Regions from separate parts of the Bacillus sp. GB_SG_008 genome, predicted to be linked through region 2. Evidence: riboswitches for the same ligand, from Rfam matches in the RefSeq annotation. Region 2 holds a riboswitch; each other region holds the start of a gene.
What was found. A riboswitch is a leader RNA that binds a small molecule or an ion and turns the genes downstream of it on or off. The one in region 2 is predicted to bind S-adenosylmethionine.
Positions count from the first base shown of each region.

Region 1: another riboswitch for S-adenosylmethionine. It lies ahead of ACTDJC_RS09325 (Na+/H+ antiporter NhaC family protein); the one in region 2 lies ahead of ACTDJC_RS21495 (ABC transporter substrate-binding protein).
Region 3: another riboswitch for S-adenosylmethionine. It lies ahead of metK (methionine adenosyltransferase); the one in region 2 lies ahead of ACTDJC_RS21495 (ABC transporter substrate-binding protein).

Region 1 is NZ_JBPZSK010000003.1:307,423-314,918, forward strand. Features, by position in the region: gene liaF (cell wall-active antibiotics response protein LiaF) at 1-674, opposite strand, end outside; gene ACTDJC_RS09315 (PspA/IM30 family protein) at 932-1,594, opposite strand; gene ACTDJC_RS09320 (lmo0954 family membrane protein) at 1,640-1,996, opposite strand; gene ACTDJC_RS09325 (Na+/H+ antiporter NhaC family protein) at 2,190-3,506, opposite strand; SAM riboswitch class I at 3,604-3,708, opposite strand; gene gltP (glutamate/aspartate:proton symporter GltP) at 4,204-5,475, opposite strand; gene ACTDJC_RS09335 (murein hydrolase activator EnvC family protein) at 5,903-7,186, shown strand; gene ACTDJC_RS09340 (hypothetical protein) at 7,337-7,496, shown strand, end outside.
Region 2 is NZ_JBPZSK010000014.1:23,055-30,550, reverse strand. Features, by position in the region: gene proC (pyrroline-5-carboxylate reductase) at 1-144, shown strand, start outside; gene ACTDJC_RS21500 (aldo/keto reductase) at 146-979, shown strand; SAM riboswitch class I at 1,138-1,243, shown strand; gene ACTDJC_RS21495 (ABC transporter substrate-binding protein) at 1,392-3,032, shown strand; gene ACTDJC_RS21490 (YusW family protein) at 3,260-3,721, shown strand; gene ACTDJC_RS21485 (hypothetical protein) at 4,095-4,319, opposite strand; gene ACTDJC_RS21480 (YbjQ family protein) at 4,321-4,644, opposite strand; gene ACTDJC_RS21475 (hypothetical protein) at 4,842-5,375, opposite strand; gene ACTDJC_RS21470 (alpha/beta hydrolase) at 5,683-6,690, shown strand; gene dctP (C4-dicarboxylate transporter DctP) at 6,985-7,496, opposite strand, start outside.
Region 3 is NZ_JBPZSK010000001.1:706-8,201, reverse strand. Features, by position in the region: gene ACTDJC_RS00050 (N-acetyltransferase family protein) at 1-525, shown strand, start outside; gene ACTDJC_RS00045 (NUDIX hydrolase) at 596-1,240, opposite strand; gene mobA (molybdenum cofactor guanylyltransferase) at 1,263-1,853, opposite strand; gene ACTDJC_RS00035 (MogA/MoaB family molybdenum cofactor biosynthesis protein) at 1,850-2,359, opposite strand; gene ACTDJC_RS00030 (hypothetical protein) at 2,521-2,703, shown strand; gene ACTDJC_RS00025 (hypothetical protein) at 2,707-2,892, shown strand; gene metK (methionine adenosyltransferase) at 2,939-4,138, opposite strand; SAM riboswitch class I at 4,304-4,428, opposite strand; gene pckA (phosphoenolpyruvate carboxykinase (ATP)) at 4,648-6,234, shown strand; gene ACTDJC_RS00010 (hypothetical protein) at 6,485-6,706, shown strand; gene ACTDJC_RS00005 (DMT family transporter) at 6,730-7,496, opposite strand, start outside.

The DNA.
Region 1 (7,496 bases), on a different contig from region 2:
TCATTATAGTGTTCTGTTTTGAATGTTACATTGCGATTAAAACCTGTTTCTTCATGATTAGGAAGCAAAACTTTTCCAATAATAACAGAATGATTTAAAGATAGTTCAATATCGTATGGAACATACAAACGAATATTACCAATAACACCACGAATAACAATGACGGTTTCTCCTTCTGGAATCATAGCTGTTGTTAAATCAATTTCAACATCACCGATTCCATACTGAACATTAATATCTTCTAACTCATAAATATGATCCATTATTCGTACGTTACCAACCATTATATTCTTAAGATACGGTTCTGTTCGATAGATTTGTTTTTCTTCATTTATATATCCTTTTTCCTTAATTTCGACCTGTACCATTTTTGACTTCTGCTGACCTTGCACAAGCTGATAACCAACGAAAGCTAAACAAGCAAATAGAACAAGCACGAAGGCTGCTGATGAAAACAGGAAAAATACGAAAATGAGTCCTCCGACAAATAAAAGCACATTTCCTCTCACATATCGGTTCTTTTTTCGATAATTCCTTCCAAACATAATCATAATAAAAGCAAAAATAAGGGCACCCGGCTCAAAATGTCCGAGAATCATATCAAGAACAAGACCAAATCCAAATATAATGAGGAGCATTCCTACAAATTGTGTTTTCGAAAATTGTTTCTTCATCTCAGCTCCCCTTTCTTTGTCATATGTAAAGTGAAACTTCCATCAGTGGAGGTTTTTTCATCCCCCACTGATAGTTAGTTGAACCAATCGGGCTTTTACGGGCAGTTATCCCCACCTATCTTCCTCGTCTCTCTTTGAATCTTGAGGTAGGGGTTTTACTGCCCGTTAATGCGGGATAAACAGAAGAAAAAGGTATTGCATTCCAACACCTTTTCTTCTATCACTATATCATAAGCTTGTTTTATAATGTACTACAATTATTTTACTGATTCTTTTGTTATAGATACTTCTTTTTTCTCCTTCATTTCGCGCTCAAGCTTTGCAATCTTCATATCAAATGTGTCACGTTCATGATCTTCATTGATGCGAAGCTCTAAATCAAGAATGTGATTTTCAATTTCTTCAAAGCGTAAAAATGGGTTATTTTCATCCATTTTATGCAGAGCCGTATTCATGCGACGGTTCGCATGTGCCATATTTTCACGTGCCATTAATTCCATACGTTTTGCATTCATTTCTTTTAATTTATTTTTCATTTCAGAAAGGCGACGCTCTAATTCATCAATTTGTTCCATAACACCTGCATACATTTCTTCTAAGCGAGCTACTCGCCCTTCGTAATATGCGACTTCTTCTAATGCACGTTCTTGCAATTGCATTTCTCCTGCTTCTTGCGCAATTACAGCTTGCTTGGATCTCTTATTTACGAAATAACGCGCCTGCTCAAGCTCACGAGCAAAATTAGATTTTAATGTTTTATGACGCTCAATTAACTTTTCAATTTTTGTTACCTCACGTTCGCTATCACGTAAATATTGATTTAACATCGCAATTGGGTTTTTTCTTTCTTTCTCGTCTAACACATTATGAAGATCTGCAAGTATTGCCTCGCGTACACGTCCGAATAATGATTGTTTCATTTTAAATCTTCCTCTCTTCTACTTTATTATTTTAGTTGTTTAATATTAGTTATTTTTCATTAATTTGTTCCATTCATCTTCAAAATTGCTATATGGTTTAGAACCTTCTGAAGCAGACTCTACTACAACTTTTTCTTTTTTCCATTCGCGGTATCCATAATATAGAACGACTAATGCTACGATACCGATTAATGCTGGTGAATTAGAAAGGCCGATTGACAAGCCAACTAAACCGACAATACCCCAAGCTAACTTTCCAAAAAATGATCGTGCTCGCACAAATGACTTGTAGCTCCAATACACAATCCCTGCTCCAATTGCAAATCCTATAATACCAGCAAGACTTCCAAGAGCAATTAAAGCTAAAATACCGGCTGCGATAAACGCTAGAAACTGTTTCATCTTGTGCTTGCCTCCCTTCGATTTGATACTCTTATCTTAACTATTTTTTCATTTTTCTATAACGAGCTTAAGAACCGTTTTCTTCTCAGACTTAAGTCCTATTCATCATCAGACCTATATTTAAAGTGAGATGAAATTAGTCGTTATATTCAAAACAAAAGAGGATGCCTTATACAAGACATCCTCTTTTTCATTATGCTGTTTTTTCATATTCCTTTTTCTTAGCTATAGGTGAAAGACGCGGAAAATTAATTACAATTGAAATAATACCGCAAACCGCAACTAACATTGGATAAAATGAATACGGTAATAACTCAACTGGTGAAAGCGAAGCAAATCCTGCCGCTGTTAACATTTGTGCACCGTACGGGATTAACCCTTGCACGCTACAAGAAAATAAATCTAACAGGCTCGCAGATTTTTTCGGATCAATATTGTATTGATCTGCAACATTCTTTGCTAGTGGACCCGTGAAAATAATAGAAATTGTATTATTTGCTGTGCACATATTTGTCATACTTACAAGACCAGCAATTCCAAATTCTGCACCTTTTTTCGAACGAATATTACGCGTTAGTATATTCATTAAATACTGAATACCGCCGTTATATTGGATAATTTCAACCATTCCACCGATTAAAATCGCTAATAATACCATCTCCATCATACCATTAATTCCTACTGTAATACTTTTAAAGAAACTTGCTAATGTGTAGCTTCCATCTAACATGCCAATGATACCAGCAAACACTGTTCCTCCAGTTAATACAACTAGTACGTTACATCCAAGCAGCGCTGTAATTAACACCCCTGCATACGGCAAAATTTTCACCCAGTTAAACGCATGTGCCGTCATATTTGTATGAGTTCCTAACGTAAGAACGATTAAAAGTATAGTCGTAATAATGGCAGCCGGTAATACAATCAAGAAGTTTGTTTTAAATTTATCTTTCATTTCCGTTCCTTGTGTACGCACCGCAGCAATTGTCGTATCTGAAATAAAAGATAAATTGTCACCAAACATTGCTCCGCCAACAACTGTCGCCATAGCAAGTGCCATAGAAATATCCGTTTGCCCACTAATTCCTACTGCAATTGGCCCCAATGCTGCAATTGTACCCATTGACGTTCCCATCGCTAATGAAATAAACGCACCAATAATAAACAGTCCAGCAACTAACAAGCTTTGCGGAAAAATAGTAAGGGCTAAGTTTACGGTTGCTTCAACAGCGCCCATACCTTTTGCTGTTTCAGAAAATGCACCTGCTAATACAAAGATTAATACCATAATCATGATATCTGGATTGCCAGCCCCTTTAGCAAAACGTTCAACCTTTGTCGTAAAGTTTTCTTTTCTATTCATTACTAACGCGATAGCAACTGCAATTAAAATAGCAACTACGATTGGTAACTTATAAAAATCTCCTGTAATCACACCAGAACCAATAAATAGTGCTAAAAATATACCAAGTGGCAATAATGCCCATCCATTTCCTTTTGTTTGTTCCAAAGTAATATCCTCTCCTATTTCTAAACCTTTCCTTCACAAGAGCGAAAAAGACCTCTTCTAAAGAGAAGAGGTCTTATATATCATATAAGAAACACTCTTCTCATCTATCAAGCATATCGCTTGCTGGATTTGGCACAGCACTCTATATGAGTCCGCTGCCGAGGCATCGTAGGGCCAGTCCCTCCGCCTCTCTTGATAAGAAGGTTTCATATTATATTTTGTGTAAATCAATCCTTTATTACTTTACTCGCTGCAAAAGAAAATGTCAAATATTATTTCTATCAAAATAGTTGGTATTTTTTTGATATTTATAAAAAGTTACGAATGAATCAAACATTCCATGCAATTAAATAATATCTTTTATTTTCAAAATTTCTGTTTCTAAAATTGAAAACCATGAAAACTCCCGCCACTTATCTCCTTCGGATCTTGAAGTGGGGGTTTCTCGTGTATCACCTTCAAAAGATGCTTAACACGAGTGGAGTTGACACAGCTGCCTGATGGCACAACCCCTCTATTCCATCGGCAAACGCCTTTGGAACTGCTTTTTTTAAGATGTTATAGGAACCATTCACATCTGCGTTTAATAATTTGTTTTCTTTCGTTCGATACAGGCCACGCCTAATTCGTTTACCACTAAATACAGTAATTTCATATAGAAAAGCCCTCACGTATAACGTGAGGGTTTTGTTGTAATTTAAGCTGCTTGCTTCTCTGAAATCTCCTTCAAATAAGCTTGTCCTTTTTCTTCGTCATATTGACCTTCCCATTTAGACATAACAACTGCAGCTAATGAGTTACCTACTACGTTTACTGCTGTACGTGCCATATCTAAAATACGGTCAATACCAGCGATAAACGCTAAACCTTCAGCCGGAATACCTACTGTATGAAGCGTTGCTAATAATACAACGAATGATACGCCTGGTACACCTGCAATACCTTTTGAAGTAACCATTAATACAAGAAGCAATGTAATTTGCTCTGAAATTGATAAGTGAATACCATACATTTGCGCTAAGAAAAGAGCGGCAATTGCTTGATATAATGTTGAACCATCTAAGTTAAATGAATAACCTGTCGGAATAACGAAAGATGTAATGGCTTTCGGACAACCGAAACGCTCCATCTTTTCCATAATCTTTGGTAGAACCGTCTCTGAGCTTGCTGTAGAATACGCTAAAATAAGCTCGTCTTTTAAAATCTTAAAGAATTGAAAAATATTAATTCCAAATATTTTTGCTGTAATACCTAATACAACAACAACGAAGAAAATCATTGCTCCATAAACAACAATAACTAACTTACCTAATGGGATTAATGACGCTACACCAAACTTAGAAACCGTTACGCCAATTAACGCAAATACACCAAACGGCGCAAATTTCATTACTTGATTTGTCACCCAAAACATTGAATCTGCTACACCCTGGAAGAAATTCAGAACTGGCTTTCCTCTTTCTCCAATGGCAGCTACTCCTAAACCAAATAATACAGAGAAGAAAATAATTGGAAGCATATCACCTTTTGCCAATGACTCCATAATATTCGTTGGAACAATATTTACGAACGTATCAGCAAATGAATGGTGCTGTACTTGTTCTGTTGTCGCTGTATACTTAGAAATATCTGTTTTTTGTAACTGTGACATATCCACGCCTTTTCCTGGTTGGAAAATGTTCGCTACTAATAAACCAACAATAATCGCAATTGTTGTAATGATTTCAAAATACAGGATTGTTTTTCCGCCCAAACGTCCAAGCTTTTTGACATCACCAACGCCTGCCACCCCAACAATAAGACTGGCAACAACGATTGGTACGACGATCATTTTAATTAAGCGGATAAAAATATCACCAATCGGTTGTAAAATTTTAGCAACCATCGGATCACCATAAAAAATTGCTCCTACGGCAATACCGAGAGCAAGACCTATTAAAATTTGCCATGCAAGTCCAATTCTTTTCATACTTGCTGCGACCCCCTTCTTAGATGTTCTAAATTTCCATATTCTATTTTTCTATAAAATACAAAAATCACAGTATTAAATATTATAAGACTATTCAATACTTTCGCCCCTATTAAAATGATAAGACAAAAATAGAAATCTGACAACTAAAAAAATTTTCCTCTATGCAAATTTTTTTCTTGACAAAAACAAATCCAATGTCAGAAAACCTAACATGAGAACGATTCCTCTCTTCCTTATTTCTCGATATATGTTAGTTCGTAACATCAATAAATTTCTATAGTAGAGACGAACAATTTTTATGTGATTTCTTTATAATTTTCGACATTTAATAACAATTACTTAAATTTTTTTTACATTATCATTACAACAATAGACATTTTTCTCCTTCCTGTGATTATATAGAATAGGGAAAGGGGATAGACAGATGAACAAAAAAATAACAGCGTTTAGTTTACTGACAGCCGGCTCTATTTTCGTTTCTCCATTGCTTTCACCAGTATATGCGGAGACGAGTCAAGATAAATTATCTAATATTCAATCACAATTAGAAGGTAAACAACAAGAAATACATACGAAATCAACTGAAAAAGAACAAATCGAAAAAGAAATACAAGATTTACAGAAAAAAATCGATGAATTAACTGCTTCTATTAATAAAAATGAAGCAGATTTAAACGCAACAAAAGCTGAAATCGAAAAAACACAAAACAGTATTGATGAGAAAAAGAAACATATTGAAGAACTACAGAAAAAAATCGATACACGTCAAGAAGTAATTAAGCAGAGATTACAGTCCATGCAAGAGCAACCACGTACAAATTTAATTACAGAAGTATTAATTAACACAAACAATATCGCTGAACTAATAGAAAATATGTATTCTGTAAGTGTAATTTTAAATAATGATACAGATATCGTAAAACAGCAAACACAAGATCAAGAAACTGTAAAAAAAGAAAAAGAAGCGATTGAGAAAAAGGAAACACAACTTAAAGAATCTGAACAGACATTACAGAAACAACAGCAAGAACTACAAGCAAATCAGCAACAACAGCAAGCATTAATTACCGATTTACACGAAAAAGCTTCAAAGATAGATTCTGAGATGGAAAGTTTAGAAGAATCAAAGACTATTTTAGAAAACCAACGTCAAGCTGTTCAAAATGCAATTGAAGAGGAAAACCGTGCAGCAGAAGCGAAAAAGGCTGAAGAAGCAAAAAAAGCTGAAGAACAAAAACGATCTCAGCAATCCGCTCCTTCAGTGCAAGCCGCTCCTTCAGCGCAAAGCCAACCTGCACCTCAAGCGAAAAATACTGGCGGTTTTATTAAACCAGCAGCTGGTAGCTTTACTTCTGGATTTAATGATCCATCACGTGATCGTCATAAAGGACTTGATATCGCAGCTCCTGGAACCGTACCAATTGTCGCTGCAGCCGATGGAGTTGTTATTCGCTCCGATTTCTCTAGTAGCTACGGAAATGTTGTATACTTATCGCACCGTATGAACGGTCAAACATATACAACTGTTTATGCTCATATGAGCAGCCGCTCTGTTTCAGTTGGACAAAAAGTAACACAAGGCCAGCAACTCGGCTTTATGGGGAACACAGGTGATTCACACGGTCAACACTTGCACTTCGAACTGCACATCGGTGAGTGGAATCAAGCAAAATCAAATGCTGTAGATCCAGCTCCTTATATTAAATAAAAAAACTCGGCAATTGCCGAGTTTTTTATTTATGGAAAACAAGTGAATCTCATCTTTCACATGCACTTCTTATATATATTTTATGATTTTTAACACCTTCTAGGCATTACACATACAATAACATAAAAGCTTTTTTGAGGAGGTCTACACATGAATCAAGAATCACAAGCAGCCCTAATATTACAAGAAGCCAAAGAGACATTTATAGGCCGATTATTTTCAGTAACTGGATCCGGTATCTTTTTTATTGGTTCCTTCATCGCAGCCGTTGTAGCTTTTAAAACATACACTCGTCTATTACAAACTTCTA
Region 2 (7,496 bases):
CAAGATCCAGCTATGCTGCGTGAACAAGTGACAACGCCAGGTGGTTCAACTGCAGAAGGTCTAAAAGTTTTATATGAGTATAATTTCTCAAAGGTCATTCACCAAGCAATTGAAGCAACAAATAAAAAAGCGAGGGGTAATTAACATGAAATTAACGAGCTTACAAGATTGCACAACTTTACATAACGGTGTGAAAATGCCATGGTTTGGTTTAGGTGTCTTTAAAGTAGAAGACGGCTCAGAGGTTATTGATTCTGTAAAAGCAGCTATCAAGAACGGATACCGTAGCATTGATACAGCGGCTATATATAAAAATGAAGAAGGTGTTGGACAAGCAATTCAAGAATCCGGTATTCCACGCGAAGAACTATTCATTACATCAAAAGTATGGAATAGCGACCAAGGCTATGAATCTACACTACAAGCGTTCGAAACAAGTCTACAAAAGCTTGGCTTAGAGTACTTAGATTTATACTTAGTACATTGGCCTGTAAAAGGTAAATATAAAGAGACGTGGAAAGCATTAGAAAAGCTTTATAAAGACGGTCGTGTTCGTTCTATTGGTGTTAGTAACTTCCAAGTCCACCATTTACAAGACGTACTAGAAGATGCGGAAATTAGACCAATGATTAACCAAGTAGAATATCACCCACGCTTAACTCAAGAAGAACTGCATACTTTTTGTAAAGAGCATGGCATTCAATTAGAAGCATGGTCACCATTAATGCAAGGTCAGCTTCTTAATCATCCAACTTTACAAGAAATTGCAGCAAAGTATAATAAATCTACTGCCCAAGTAATCCTGCGTTGGGATTTGCAAAATGAGGTTGTTACGATTCCAAAATCCGTAAAGGAGCATCGTATTATTGAAAATGCAGATATCTTTGACTTTGAATTAACTGCTGAAGATATGAAAGCAATTCAATCTCTGAATGAGAATCACCGTGTTGGGCCGGACCCAGATAATTTTAATTTTTAATGCATGAGAACATCAAGTATATACTTGATGTTCTTTCGTCTCCAAAAACTGAAAATTACGAATTTTACCTTACCTAATTGACACTCCATTCATTCTAATGGTAAGATTTCGAATAGTTAAAGAAATAAAAAATTAATACTTGTCTATTATGTTTACTCATTGTATCAAGAGAGGTTGAGGGACTGGCCCTGTGAAACCTCGGCAACAGGTTCGCTTGCGAATACTGTGCCACTTCCTGCAAGCATTTTGCTTGAAAGATAGAATGAGGGACTTTGTTTATAAATGTGCGCACGTTATAAACACTTAAATCCCTCTTTTTTTATATGAAAAGAGGGATTTTTATTTTCCCTCATAATTGTTGGCCAACAAAATATTAAGACAAAGTAGACAAACAATTTAGGGAGGAACTAAAATGAAAAAGAAATTTATACCTGCTGTCGCATCTGTTTTAGGGGCAAGCTTATTATTAACGGGATGCGGTAGCTACAAAGATAATGCAAGTACCGCAAAAGCAAAAGATAAAGTACCTGATAAACAAATCCTAAACTTAGCATCTGCTACTGAAATTCGTACGATGGATTCAGCACGTGCAACAGATACCGATTCTGGGCAAGTAATGAGAAACGTATTTGAAGGCTTATACAATCTTGGAGAAGGTAATAAACCAGTTCCTGGCGTAGCAAAATCTCATGATGTTAGTGCAGATAAAACAAAATATACGTTCCATTTACGAGATTCTAAGTGGTCAAATGGGACACCTGTTACAGCGAAAGATTTCGTATTCGCTTGGCGACATGCTGTTGATCCTGCCACAACTTCTGAATATGCATTTTTATTCTTTGATATTAAAAATGCGCAAAAGATTAACAACAAAGAACTTTCACCTGATCAACTTGGTGTAAAAGCAATTGACGATAAAACATTAGAAGTGGAATTAGATCGCCCTGTTCCCTACTTCATTAGCCTAACTGCGTTTCCGACATTCTTACCAATTAATGAAGAATTCTTTAAATCACAAGGCGATAAATACGCTTTAGAATCAAATACATTAATTTATAACGGTGCCTTTACATTAGAGAATTGGAAACATGAACAAAGCTTCCAATTCAAGAAGAATCCAAACTATTGGGATAAAGATGTTGTGAAACTAGAAGAAGTTAATTTTAATATTGTGAAAGAGAAATCCACAGAAGTAAATTTATATGAATCAAAACAACTGGATCGTGTTGTTCTAACATCTGATTTAGTTGATAAATACCGTAAAGATTCTAATTTTAAAGAACGCCCAGCTGTCGGCGTACAATTTTTACGCATGAACGAAAAAAATAAAGTGTTACAAAATGTAAATGCTCGTCAAGCAATTGATAAGTCTATTGATAGAAAATCCTTCGTAAATGTTCTATTGAATGACGGCTCTCTTCCTGCTTACTCACTTATTCCAAAGAACTTTGTAAAGGGGCCAAGTGGAAAAGACTTCCGTACTGAAAATGGAGACTTAACAAAGGAAAATACTAAAGAAGCACAAAAGTTATGGAAACAAGCAAAACAAGAACTCGGATCGGATAAAATTACACTAGAACTTTTAACAAACGATACGGATTTATCAAAGAAAACAGGGGCGTATTTAAAAGAGCAGCTTGAGAAAAACTTAGAAGGTTTAACCGTTACACTAAAACCACAGCCTCGTAAACAACAAGTAACGTTATTATTACAAGGCAATTACGAAATTGGTATAGACGGCTGGAGCCCAGACTTTGCTGATCCAATTACATTCTTAGAATTGTTCACAACTGGTAATCCATACAACTTGGATCATTATTCAAATAAAGAATTTGACGATTTAATTCAAAAAGCAAAAACAGACCTTGCTGGTGACGAAAAAGCACGCTGGGAAGCTTTAAAACAAGCAGAAAAAATCTTATTTAAAGATGCAGTAATCTCACCTCTATATCAAAACGGGAAATCTTATTTACAGCGCTCTTATGTAAAAGGTATCGTTGAAGTTGATTTCGCGGGCCCATTAAACTTCAAATGGGCAAGAATTGAGAAGTAACATAAAAAGGGTATCCCCTCAAAGGATACCTTTTTCTTTATCCTTCATTTCCTCTTACTACAGTTTGATTTTTCTTCAATGATATAGATATCTTATATCCGACCACAGCAATTATCCTTTGTCTTTTTAATTTACTTTCAATATTGTAAAAAACAATTTTTTTCTCTTACATAAAAAGATAAAAATTGGAAAAACTTTTATTGAAAAATAATAAGGAGGCATACAACATGAGAATCTTATTTTCAATCCTTTTAGCATTCATGCTAGTACCTGCAATGACAGGATGTACAACAACAAAACAGGATACAACTACTAATAAGAAAACGACAGAGGGAACAAAAGATGCAGTAAATCAAGATTTAAAGTTAAGTTTTAATGAATTCAATTTAAAGGCAACTTATCAAGATACAAAGAAAGACTACGAAGCAGAATATAAACAGAAAAAAGCAACTGACAAACCAGAAGCAAAAGTAGACGATAGTAAAACAAATGAAAGGTTGGCTGGAGATGAAGCAATGAATAAATTGGCTCCACTCTTACAACAGCTTAAATTCGATAAGGACACAAAAGACCAAGATGTCGTTGATCAAGTAGTAGATGTATTCCAACTCGATAAAGATTATCAAAAATTCGACTTAAAAGTTGTCTTTACAGATGGAACGAAAAAAGAATATAAAATGCCAAAATAAAGTGAAACTTCCTTCTGGGAACGATTTTTTCCCAGAAGGTTAGTTAAACCAATCAGGCTTTTACGGGCGGTTACTCCTATATACTCTTCATTTCCCTTAAATCTTAATCTGAGGAGTTACTGCACGTTAATAAGGTAAACAAAAGCAAAGCAGCTCTTTTAGCTTCCGTCTAAAAGAGCTGCTTTTATATAGTGAAAGTTATTTCTATTGATTCCATATAACAATAAAGTGAAACTTCCCTCAGTGAGTGCTTTTTTCACTGAGGGTTAGTTGAACCAATCGGGCTTTTACGGGCAGTTATCCCCCACCTATCTTCCTCGCTTCTCTCTCAATCTTGAGGTGGGGGTCTTACTGCCCGTTAATGCGGGATAAACTAACATTTTTTATGAAACCTTTTTCCGTTCATTTCGTTATAGTATACTTCATATTTCTCTCTCGTAATTGGATCAAAATATATTTCCCCTGTAAACAAATACCCATTTGGTACTTCTGTGCCATGATTATCTTGTAATCTTTTATCTTTTCTTTTAGCAATCATTAAAATAATAAGAAAAATAATCACCTGTACACAGAAATATATGAAAATGCCTTTCCACATACTATTCAACCGTTTCTACAATAACAGCTGTACCATATGCTACAATTTCACTCATATTATGACTAAGACTGCCTGAATCAAAACGAACCATAATAATTGCATTCGCTCCCATCGCTGCAGCATTTTCAATCATACGATCTAACGCATATTTTCTTGCATCCTCAAGCATTTCTGTATACTGTGAAATCTCTCCGCCAAATAAACCTTTGAATGCAGCCATAATATCTTTTCCTAAGCCTCTTGCCCGTACCGTTAATCCAAACACAGTTCCTAACGTCTTTTTTACTTCGTAACCTGGCACACTTTCCGTTGTTACAACAATCATTTCGTTCAACCCCTTTAAAATTTATTATTATTATCAATAATGATAATAATATATGCAAAGAATGTCAAATATTCCTCTATCTTAAAATTTATTTACAAAACAACAAAAAACCCCCACCTATCTTCGATTTCTTAAAATCTTGAGGTGCGGGTTTTATAGTCGTTAAGTGCAAAATATAACTTTGTTTGTAAACAAAGTTATTTCGCTCCCTGCTCTTCTTTTTTAAAACGATCATAATAATTAACTGCTGTAGAAAAATGTACTTCAACATCACGAATTAATGCAGAATTTTCTTCTTTCGCTAATTGCGCTAATTTTTTCATCGCCTGTTCTGTTTCATCTAAAAAACCTACATACAAGGCGTTTTCCCGTTCTTTTGATTTTGGAACCCGAATTTCTTTACGCACATTCTCAATATCTGCTAACGTATTTTCTGTTACCTTTTGTACGTCTTCTTTAAACTTCGGAGATTGTAATGTGCTTGCAGATCCTTCTTTAGCTTCTTTCCAAAGCTCCATAGCCTGATTTAATTCGTCATCAATTTTTTTCTCATATTGACTATGTACGGAATTATACACTTTCACATCTTCCGGATTGTCTGCCTTTTGATCTTTTGGATCTATCTGTTCTAAGTTTTCTTTCGTTTCTTTTTTTACTTCTTTATTACTAGTACATCCTGTTAATAGTAATGCACTACTAAGCAGAATCGCACCCCAAGCTTTTTGTTTCATTTCAAACTACTCCTTTTATCCACTGTATTTCTTCTATATATTATATCGACAATGAGTAGAAAATTACACGTTTCTGCTTTCTTTTGTACCTATGACGATATTCTTTTCACAATATTGTCACCTTATCTACATTACTTATACTAAAAACCTATACGACTACTACCTTTAAAAAGAAAGTTTGAACATCCTTACACAAAAAGATGATATAGCATATTCAGTCACAAAAGCAGGGTAATCTATTCCTTTTAATTAAAAAATTGTAAAATCATACAATATGCTATTTTATACAATTGGGGGGTATGACATTTTGTTCTTTTCGAAAGCAATAGACTTATATGCCTTATATGGTTTGCATAAGAAACGCAGCAAAGAATTTCAATTTTCTTCTCTTCCTAGTAAAGTTTTAGAAACGAAAGACATCCAAGAGTTTTATAAAACCAATTCAATCAATATTCAATTTAAAATAAAAGATTTTAATAATCAAAATTATAATATCGGTAAATTCGAATATAAAAGTTCAATTCAATCTGGTATTTCATGTAATGATATTGTGACTGGAGAGGCTTTTTTACACCAAAATGATGCCTCACCTAACATTATTTTTGTTCATGGTTGGAGAATGGATTCAAATGAAAGAGTAAAAAAAATATTTCATGATCAAATAATGAATTTGAAATGGAATATGTATTATTTTACGCTACCATATCACTTCGAAAGAAAGCCAGAATGTTCACTATATAGCGGAGAATACATGATTAGCGCCAACATTGAGCGAACAGTCCAATCATCTCAGCAAGCTGTAGCTGATTTAAGAGGATTAATACAATGGATTAAGAAAAACAAACAAGGACCGGTAATTTTAGTCGGTATTAGCCTAGGTGGATTCATTACAAATTTAATGGCTTTAGTTGAATCTCAAATTGATGTACTAGCTTCTATTTTTTATGCCAATCGTCTTTCTTATTCCATTTGGAATACAAAGCCTGGGAAATATATTAAAGCAGACTTACAAGAACACGGAATTACTTATAATGATTTAATACAGTATTGGAGAATTACAGAACCTAACCAAACGGTTCCAGTAATGAATAAAGACAACATCCTGTTAATTTCCGCCAAAAACGATCAGTATGTCCATATCGAAGACACTGATTACTTATGGCAGTCCTGGGGAAAACCTACACGACATGTATATAATGGCGGACATGCTGGAATTGTCCTTAATCGCAAAAGAATTGCAACGGATACCATTAACTTTATCCAAAAACGGATAGCTGGGGAAAGAAACCATTATGCAATGGATTCAATAAAGTGAAACTTCTATCAGTGGGGGTTTTTTCCCCCACTGATGGTTAGTTGAACCAATCGGGCTTTTACGGGCAGTTATCCCCCACCTATCTTCTTCGCTTCCCTCTGAATCTTGAGGTGGGGGTCCTACTGCCCGTTAATGCGGGATAAAATGAAACTTCCGCCAGTGGGAGTCTTACTATCCCAAAATAGCCGGATAAGCTAATTTTAAAAAAACTATCCACCTATTGTAGTGGATAGTTTTTTTCCCTTATATTCTTCATTCCTTTTAAAACAAACAATCCTTTCTACTGCTTATGCACTATATAGCTTTCTTCGTCTCTTTCAACACTTTCATACCAGAAACCGCTTCTGCATATTTTGATTCATCAAATTCGTTTTCACTCTTTGCAACAATCATCGTAGCGATCCCGTTTCCAATTAAGTTTACAATAGCTCTGCCTTCACTCATGAAGCGATCTACTCCAAGAAGTAATGCTAATCCTTCCAAAGGAATAACCTTTAATGCTGATAAAGTAGACGCTAATACAATAAATCCACTTCCTGTCACACCTGCAGCTCCCTTAGACGTTAACATAAGCACTAAAATAATTGTAACTTGCTGCCCAATTGTTAGATCGATACCAAATACTTGTGCTAAAAAGACAACTGACATGGATAAATAAATAGACGTACCATCAAGATTGAAGGAATAACCTGTTGGAATAACGAGACCAACAACAGATTTTGAACATCCATATTGCTCCATCTTATTCATCATTCTTGGCAGTACAGATTCAGAAGAACTTGTTCCTAATACAATTAATATTTCAT
Region 3 (7,496 bases), on a different contig from region 2:
ATACGTTTAAGAAACGGAAAAGAAGTAATTATAAGAGAAGCTTTACAAGAAGACGCTCAATCTATGATTGATTTTTATAATGTAGTCGGCGGCGAAACTGATTTTCTTTCATTCGGGAAAAATGAGTTCAGTATGTCTTTACATGATTATGAAAAATTCATAGAATCTACTGGAGCAGATAATAGTTCCATCATCTTACTGGCAACAATGGATGATGAAATCATAAGCATCGCATCCATTACCTCTAGCCCAAAAGCTAGAACGAAACATGTAGGAACACTAGGAATCGTAATTGCGGAAGAGCACTGCGGATTCGGTTTAGGTAGAATACTGATGGACGAGCTTATCGAGTGGGCAAAATTAAATGGGACTACGAAGAGAATACATCTCGTAACGAGAGAAGATAATGCTAAAGCAATAGAATTATATAAGAAAGTTGGCTTTAAAGAAGAAGGATTATTACAACAAGATACGTATATAAATGGTGTTTATTATAATACTCTTATTATGGGCTTGATGATTTAACTACTATAAACACGGGCAGGAGGTTAACAAAAAACCTCCTATCCATACAAAAATTATTTGGTCATTCGCTTTACGCTTCAGTACTCCCTAACGATTTCATATTCTCTCTCATCAACCTTATAATGCTCTCATAATACGAATGTTCATGCTGAACAAATTTACTTTTATCTACGGTCTTATGGATTAAAACTTTTTCCCCAGCTTCATTCATTTCGAATCCTTCCACTGTAATTTCATCCATTTCTCCTAACCAAAGTTCAGAAAAACTGTTAAATTCAGCTTTAACAATGCCTGATACTTCTTCTATTTGCAGCTTATATTCATCCATTGGTTTTTTATTTTCATATAAAAAAACGTGAGCTAATTCTTTATCAATAAAATCATCTATTGCACCACAATCATCGATAATACCTAATGACACGAGTTCATCAAACGAGACATCGATTCCTACTTCTTCCTTCACCTCTCGGATTCCATCATATACTGTTTCATGTGCCAAAATATGTCCAGCAGCTGTAATGTCTAACAGATTCGGATAGTCCTTTTTTGTCTCACTACGAATTTGAAAATGAATATAATCTACTCCGTTTTCTCTACTTATAAACCAGCAATGAAACGTCTCATGCCAATGCCCAAGTTTATGTACTTCTTCGCGAGTTGCTACCCCAATTGGATTTCTATGGTTATCAAATATTTTCAGTAATTCGTTCTCCATGATAGCTTCTCCCCTTCCCCATTCACTTCCTATTCTGTAATTGGCTATATTCTTCTTTTGTATTCACATTAAGAAATAACTCTTTCGACAGCTGCGATTCTTCCGCTGTCACATACTGGACATTACACTGAGATAATAGCCCTTGCATACTTCTCTTACCTTCCTTTAATAACTGTTCTATTTTTTCTTTTACCTTGTGATGATATAGCGCTAAAAGTGGTTGCTTCCGTCCTTCAACTAGTGGAACAATTGCTTCATATGTTTCGTCTGCTCGTTCGATGAATGTCATCGCCCATGCTTTCGAAATATTTGGTGTGTCACACGGTGCAACAATATACCAATCTGCATCTACAAATTCCATGCCTGTTACTAAACCGGCAAGCGGACCGTTTCCTTTATACAGCGCAATATCTTCTACAACTGGTACATGCAGTATATGCGAGAGCTCATTTGTAATCGCTGGATGGCTAATCACAACAATGTCTGTAACAACTTCTTTCAATGCTTCTATACTATGTTCAATAAATGTTTTTCCGCACCAAGTTACTAATGCTTTCGGTTCTCCAAAACGACTGGACTGTCCGCCGGCTAATACAATTCCTGCAATTTTCACTGGCGATGCAACTCAAATGTAATGTGTCCAAGCTCTGGTAAAATTAATTTCTTCATCGCAAGGCGAACCGCACCTGTTGATCCTGGCATAGAAAAGACAACTTTCCGTCCAATTGTCCCGCCAATTGCCCTGCTTAACATCGCCGCGCTTCCGATATCTTCTAAATAGCTAATCATCCGAAATAGTTCTCCAAAGCCTACAATTTCTTTATCAAGCAACGCTTCAACTGCTTCGATTGTAACATCACGTTTTGTAATTCCTGTACCGCCGTTTGTTAACACAACATCTACATCTTCTTGTTGGCAGCCTGTTAACACAGCTTGCTGAATGCTTTCTTTATCATCTTTCACAATTTCATAAGCTGTTACTTGATGATTTGCTTCTATTAATAACTCTTTTAATAACTGGCCGCTTTTATCTGTTTCTTCTGTACGTGTATCCGAAATCGTTATGATTTTACAACGAACCTGTGCCGGTGCTTGTTTTTTATGTTCTGTGACGCTCATTGTCATTCGCTCCTTCTTCTGAACTATCTAAATTTTATCATATATGATGCAGCAACAAAAAAATGTGCGGCCTGTCACACATTTTTATAGAAAAAACATCTCGCTTCCGTATTTTTCCTTATAATAGAAATATAGGGATTTTCAAAAGGGAGGAAATGAATATGGATACAATGAAAAAATTAACGACCTTATTTATTTTACTTTTCGTCGCTTCCATTAGCGCCGGCATGGTACTAAAAGACGCTGTGCCTTACGCAGCCATCGGTGGTTTTGGATGTGCCACAATCTTTTTACTTTGTAGTGCATACTGCTTTGGAAAATCCCGTTCACAGAGGGGGCAATAATTGATGTTCGGTAAAAAATCAACCGCGTGTACATCATGCGGAAAGGAAATTGCGGTACACGAACGTTCTTGGATTTACATGCAATATCCGCCAAGCGGTATAACAAATATTCAGAAATATATTGAGCTGGGCGGAGAAGTGTATTGTACTTCCTGCGTTGGAAAGTTAGAAAAACAGGAAAGTAATTAAATAAAAAAAGCCTTGCGCGTGTGCGCAAAGCTTTTTTCTTCCTATATTATAGACCAGCTTGCTCTTTTAAAGCTTCAGCTTTGTCTGTACGCTCCCAAGAAAGATCTACATCAGTACGTCCGAAGTGGCCGTATGCTGCTGTTTGTTTGTAAATTGGGCGACGTAAGTCTAACATTTTGATGATACCAGCTGGACGAAGATCGAAGTTGCTGCGAATTAGTTCTACTAATACTTCTTCAGATACTTTTCCAGTGCCGAATGTATCAACAGAGATAGATACTGGTTTCGCTACGCCGATTGCGTATGCAAGTTGTACTTCTGCTTTGTCAGCAAGACCTGCTGCTACGATGTTTTTCGCAACGTAACGAGCTGCGTATGCTGCAGAACGGTCAACTTTTGTTGCATCCTTACCAGAGAATGCACCGCCGCCGTGACGAGCGTATCCACCGTAAGTATCTACGATAATTTTACGACCTGTTAAACCAGCATCCCCTTGTGGTCCACCGATAACGAAGCGGCCAGTTGGGTTAATGAAGAATTTTGTTTCTTCATCGATTAATTCAGCTGGTACAACTGGTTTAATTACGAATTCTTTTAAGTTGCGATCGATTTGTTCCCAAGAAATCTCTGGGTGATGTTGCGTAGAGATTACAATTGTATCAACGCGAACTGGTTTACCGTTTTCATCATACTCAACTGTTACTTGTGTTTTACCGTCTGGACGTAAGTATGGTAATGTATCATCTTTACGAACTTCAGTTAAACGACGAGCTAATTTATGAGCAAGAGAGATTGGAAGTGGCATTAATTCTTTTGTTTCATTACATGCGAAACCAAACATTAAACCTTGGTCGCCTGCACCGATTGCTTCGATCTCTTCGTCAGTCATTTGACCTTCGCGTGCTTCTAACGCTTTGTCAACACCCATTGCGATGTCAGCAGACTGCTCATCGATAGATGTTAAAACTGCACAAGTTTCTGAATCGAAACCGTATTTTGCACGAGTATAACCAATTCCTTTAATTGTTTCACGAACGATTTTTGGAATATCTACATAAGTAGAAGTCGTAATTTCTCCCGCTACCAATACTAAACCAGTTGTTACTGTTGTTTCACAAGCTACACGTGCGTTTGCATCTTTTGCTAAGATTGCATCTAAAATTGAATCAGAAATTTGGTCACTAATTTTATCTGGATGTCCTTCAGTTACAGACTCAGATGTGAACAGATGACGTTTTTTTGTCATGTGGTAAACCTCCCGACAGTAAATGTATATATTGTACGGAACTCATCCTTAATTTGCCACAAACTGCGACATTCATGTATTCTCCCACAAGCGCAAAAGAAAAACCTTTCCTATATATAGAGGAAAGGTTGTATTCGCTACTTGCATACTGCTTTTTGCCCTTCGCTCTTATCGCTCGAGACATTACATCTCGCACAGGTTTAAGCACCTATTCACTTGCGCTTGTCGTACATACAAGTGAGGTTGCCGGGCTTCATCGGGCCTGTCCCTCCGCCAGCTCGGGATAAGAGAGTATCCGTCCTCAACTATACTAAAGAAATGCTTTTCATTTGTCAATCCATATACACATATTCCTATAAGTTTTTAACGGCAGAAATTTATGGAAAAAAATAATATAATAACACAAACAAAAATAAATAAATAGTATACATTATTTATATCATTGTGTTATACTTTTAGTGGGAATTACGAGGAATATTCATAAATCAAACAAAGGATGGTAAATAAATATGAGTACTGTGAATGTCCAAATTGGATTACATGAGTTATTAAACGGAAGCAATGCACAGGTTCAATTGAGCGTTCCACAATTAACTGAAAAAGTATTAATGAGAAAAGAAGGACGATTAACTTCTACTGGCGCTGTTTCTGTTTCAACAGGAAAATATACAGGACGTTCTCCGAAAGATAAATTTATTGTAGACGAAGCATCTGTTACGGATAAAATCGCTTGGGGTTCGGTAAACCAACCGATTTCTGAAGAGCATTTTAATAAATTATATACAAAAGTATTAGAATACTTAAAAGAAAAAGAAGAACTATTCGTATTCAAAGGATTTGCAGGAGCAGACCGCAACTATCGTCTTCCTCTTCAAGTTATTAATGAATATGCATGGCATAACTTATTCGCACATCAATTATTCATTCGTCCAACTGAGGAAGAATTAAAAAATCATGATTCACAGTTCACAATTGTATCTGCACCAAACTTTAAAGCAGATCCAGAAATCGACGGCACGAACTCAGAAACATTTATTATCGTTTCATTTGAAAAGCGTATCGTGTTAATCGGCGGTACAGAATACGCTGGTGAAATGAAAAAATCAATCTTCTCTATCATGAACTACTTACTTCCAGAACAAGATATTTTTTCTATGCACTGCTCTGCAAACGTAGGTGAAGAAGGCGATGTTGCTTTATTCTTCGGTTTATCTGGAACAGGTAAAACAACATTATCTGCTGATCCAAACCGCAAATTAATTGGTGATGACGAGCATGGTTGGTCTGATAACGGCGTATTCAATATTGAAGGCGGTTGCTATGCAAAATGTGTGAACTTATCTCGCGAGAAAGAGCCACAAATCTTTGATGCGATTAAATTCGGCTCTGTTTTAGAAAACGTTGTGCTTGATGATCATACACGCATTGCAAATTATGATGACACTGCATTAACAGAAAATACACGTGCAGCTTATCCAATTGATGCAATTGATAACATCGTATTACCTAGCGTTGCAGGTCATCCAAATACAATCATTTTCTTAACTGCTGATGCATTTGGCGTATTGCCTCCAATCAGCAAATTAACGAAAGAGCAAGCTATGTACCATTTCTTAAGTGGTTACACGAGTAAATTAGCAGGAACTGAGCGCGGTATTACTTCACCGCAAGCAACATTCTCAACATGCTTCGGTTCTCCATTCTTACCGCTTGATGCATCTCGCTATGCAGAAATGCTTGGAGAAAAAGTCGAGAAGCACGATGCTAAAGTATTCTTAGTGAACACTGGCTGGACTGGCGGCGAATACGGTGTTGGAAAACGTATGAACTTAGGTCATACACGCGCAATGGTGCAAGCTGCATTAAACGGCGAGTTAGATAGCGCTGAAACAGCGAAACATGATATCTTTGGTCTTGAAGTACCACTTCATGTTCCTGGTGTACCTGATGAAGTATTAATGCCAGAACAAACATGGACTGATAAAGAAGCTTACAAAGCAAAAGCAACTGAGCTTGCGAATAAGTTTAAAGAAAACTTCAAGAAATTTGATAACGTTTCTGAAACAATTGTAAAACTTGGCGGTCCAATCGCTTAAACCCGACTTTACTTTGAAATATCCTAAATCATGTGAATAAGTATGTTGTTATTGCAAGAAAACAAGTACTCACCGACAAAGCCCACGTTTTCTTGTGATAGCACATGCTTACATATAAAAGAGGCCTACGATTCATTTCGTAAGCCTCTTTCCTATTTGCAAACATTTTTGACGATTTCTAAAAAATCAGCTATCAACCTTACAAAATATGGATATAATATATAAGTACACGGTAAAGGAGGGACTTCCATTGCTCTTCTTTTTAATCGCTCTTATTCATTTTGTTATCCCAGCTCTTGTTGGCTTAACATTATATTGGTACACACCTAAGCATAGTATTTTTTATGCGGTCCTCAGCGTTCTTCTCACAGGTATGATTCTTATTAGCTTTTTCCGCTTACCTTTTCTCAACTGGATTCCATTTATTACAGCTATTTTGTATCTTATTTTCTTACCTAAAATAAAAAAATAAGAAAGCAGATTTGATCTGCTTTCTTATTTTGATATATTTTCTTTTACGAGTAATGTTTGATTAGCTTTTTTAGATTTTACAAGCCACAAACCAACAAAAATAACAATTCCACCTATCATTTGTTGTAAAGATAGCTGCTCTCTCGCCCATATTGCCGCAAATAAAACTGCTACAAACGGTGTAACGTACATATACACCATCGTATGAGATGCACCAATTTTTTGAATCCCAACGTACCACATAACAAGCCCAAATACAGTAACGAAAAAAATCGAATATAATAACGAAAACCATGTACTGCCGTGCTGAATCTCAAAAGGCAGCTGAACAATTCGCCAACCGCTTAATACTACAAGCGGTACTGCACCAATTGCTGCTGACCAGGCCGTTACGCGCAGGGCTGAATATCTCTTCATAAGCGGCCCTGCTAAGACAGGATACAATCCCCAGCAAATCGAAGTAATGAGTCCAATTGCATTGCCATAAAAAGAGTCCACAAGTGAATGCCCCGCAAGTAATACAAGTGCTGCTCCTATACACGCAATGACCGATCCAATGAGTTTACGTGCTGAAAGCTGTTCTTCTTTCAAGAATACGGCAAACATCGTTGTAAAAATGGGAGAAATCGAAATTAATAGTGACGCATTAGTTGCAGACGTATGTTGAATCGTCTCCATGAACAGCGTTTGATACAGCGTGATCCCCACCATACTAACGAAAATAAGCCTGACAACATCTTTCCATGCAATATAAAGCGATTTTTCTATGTAAAACGCCAACAATAATAACA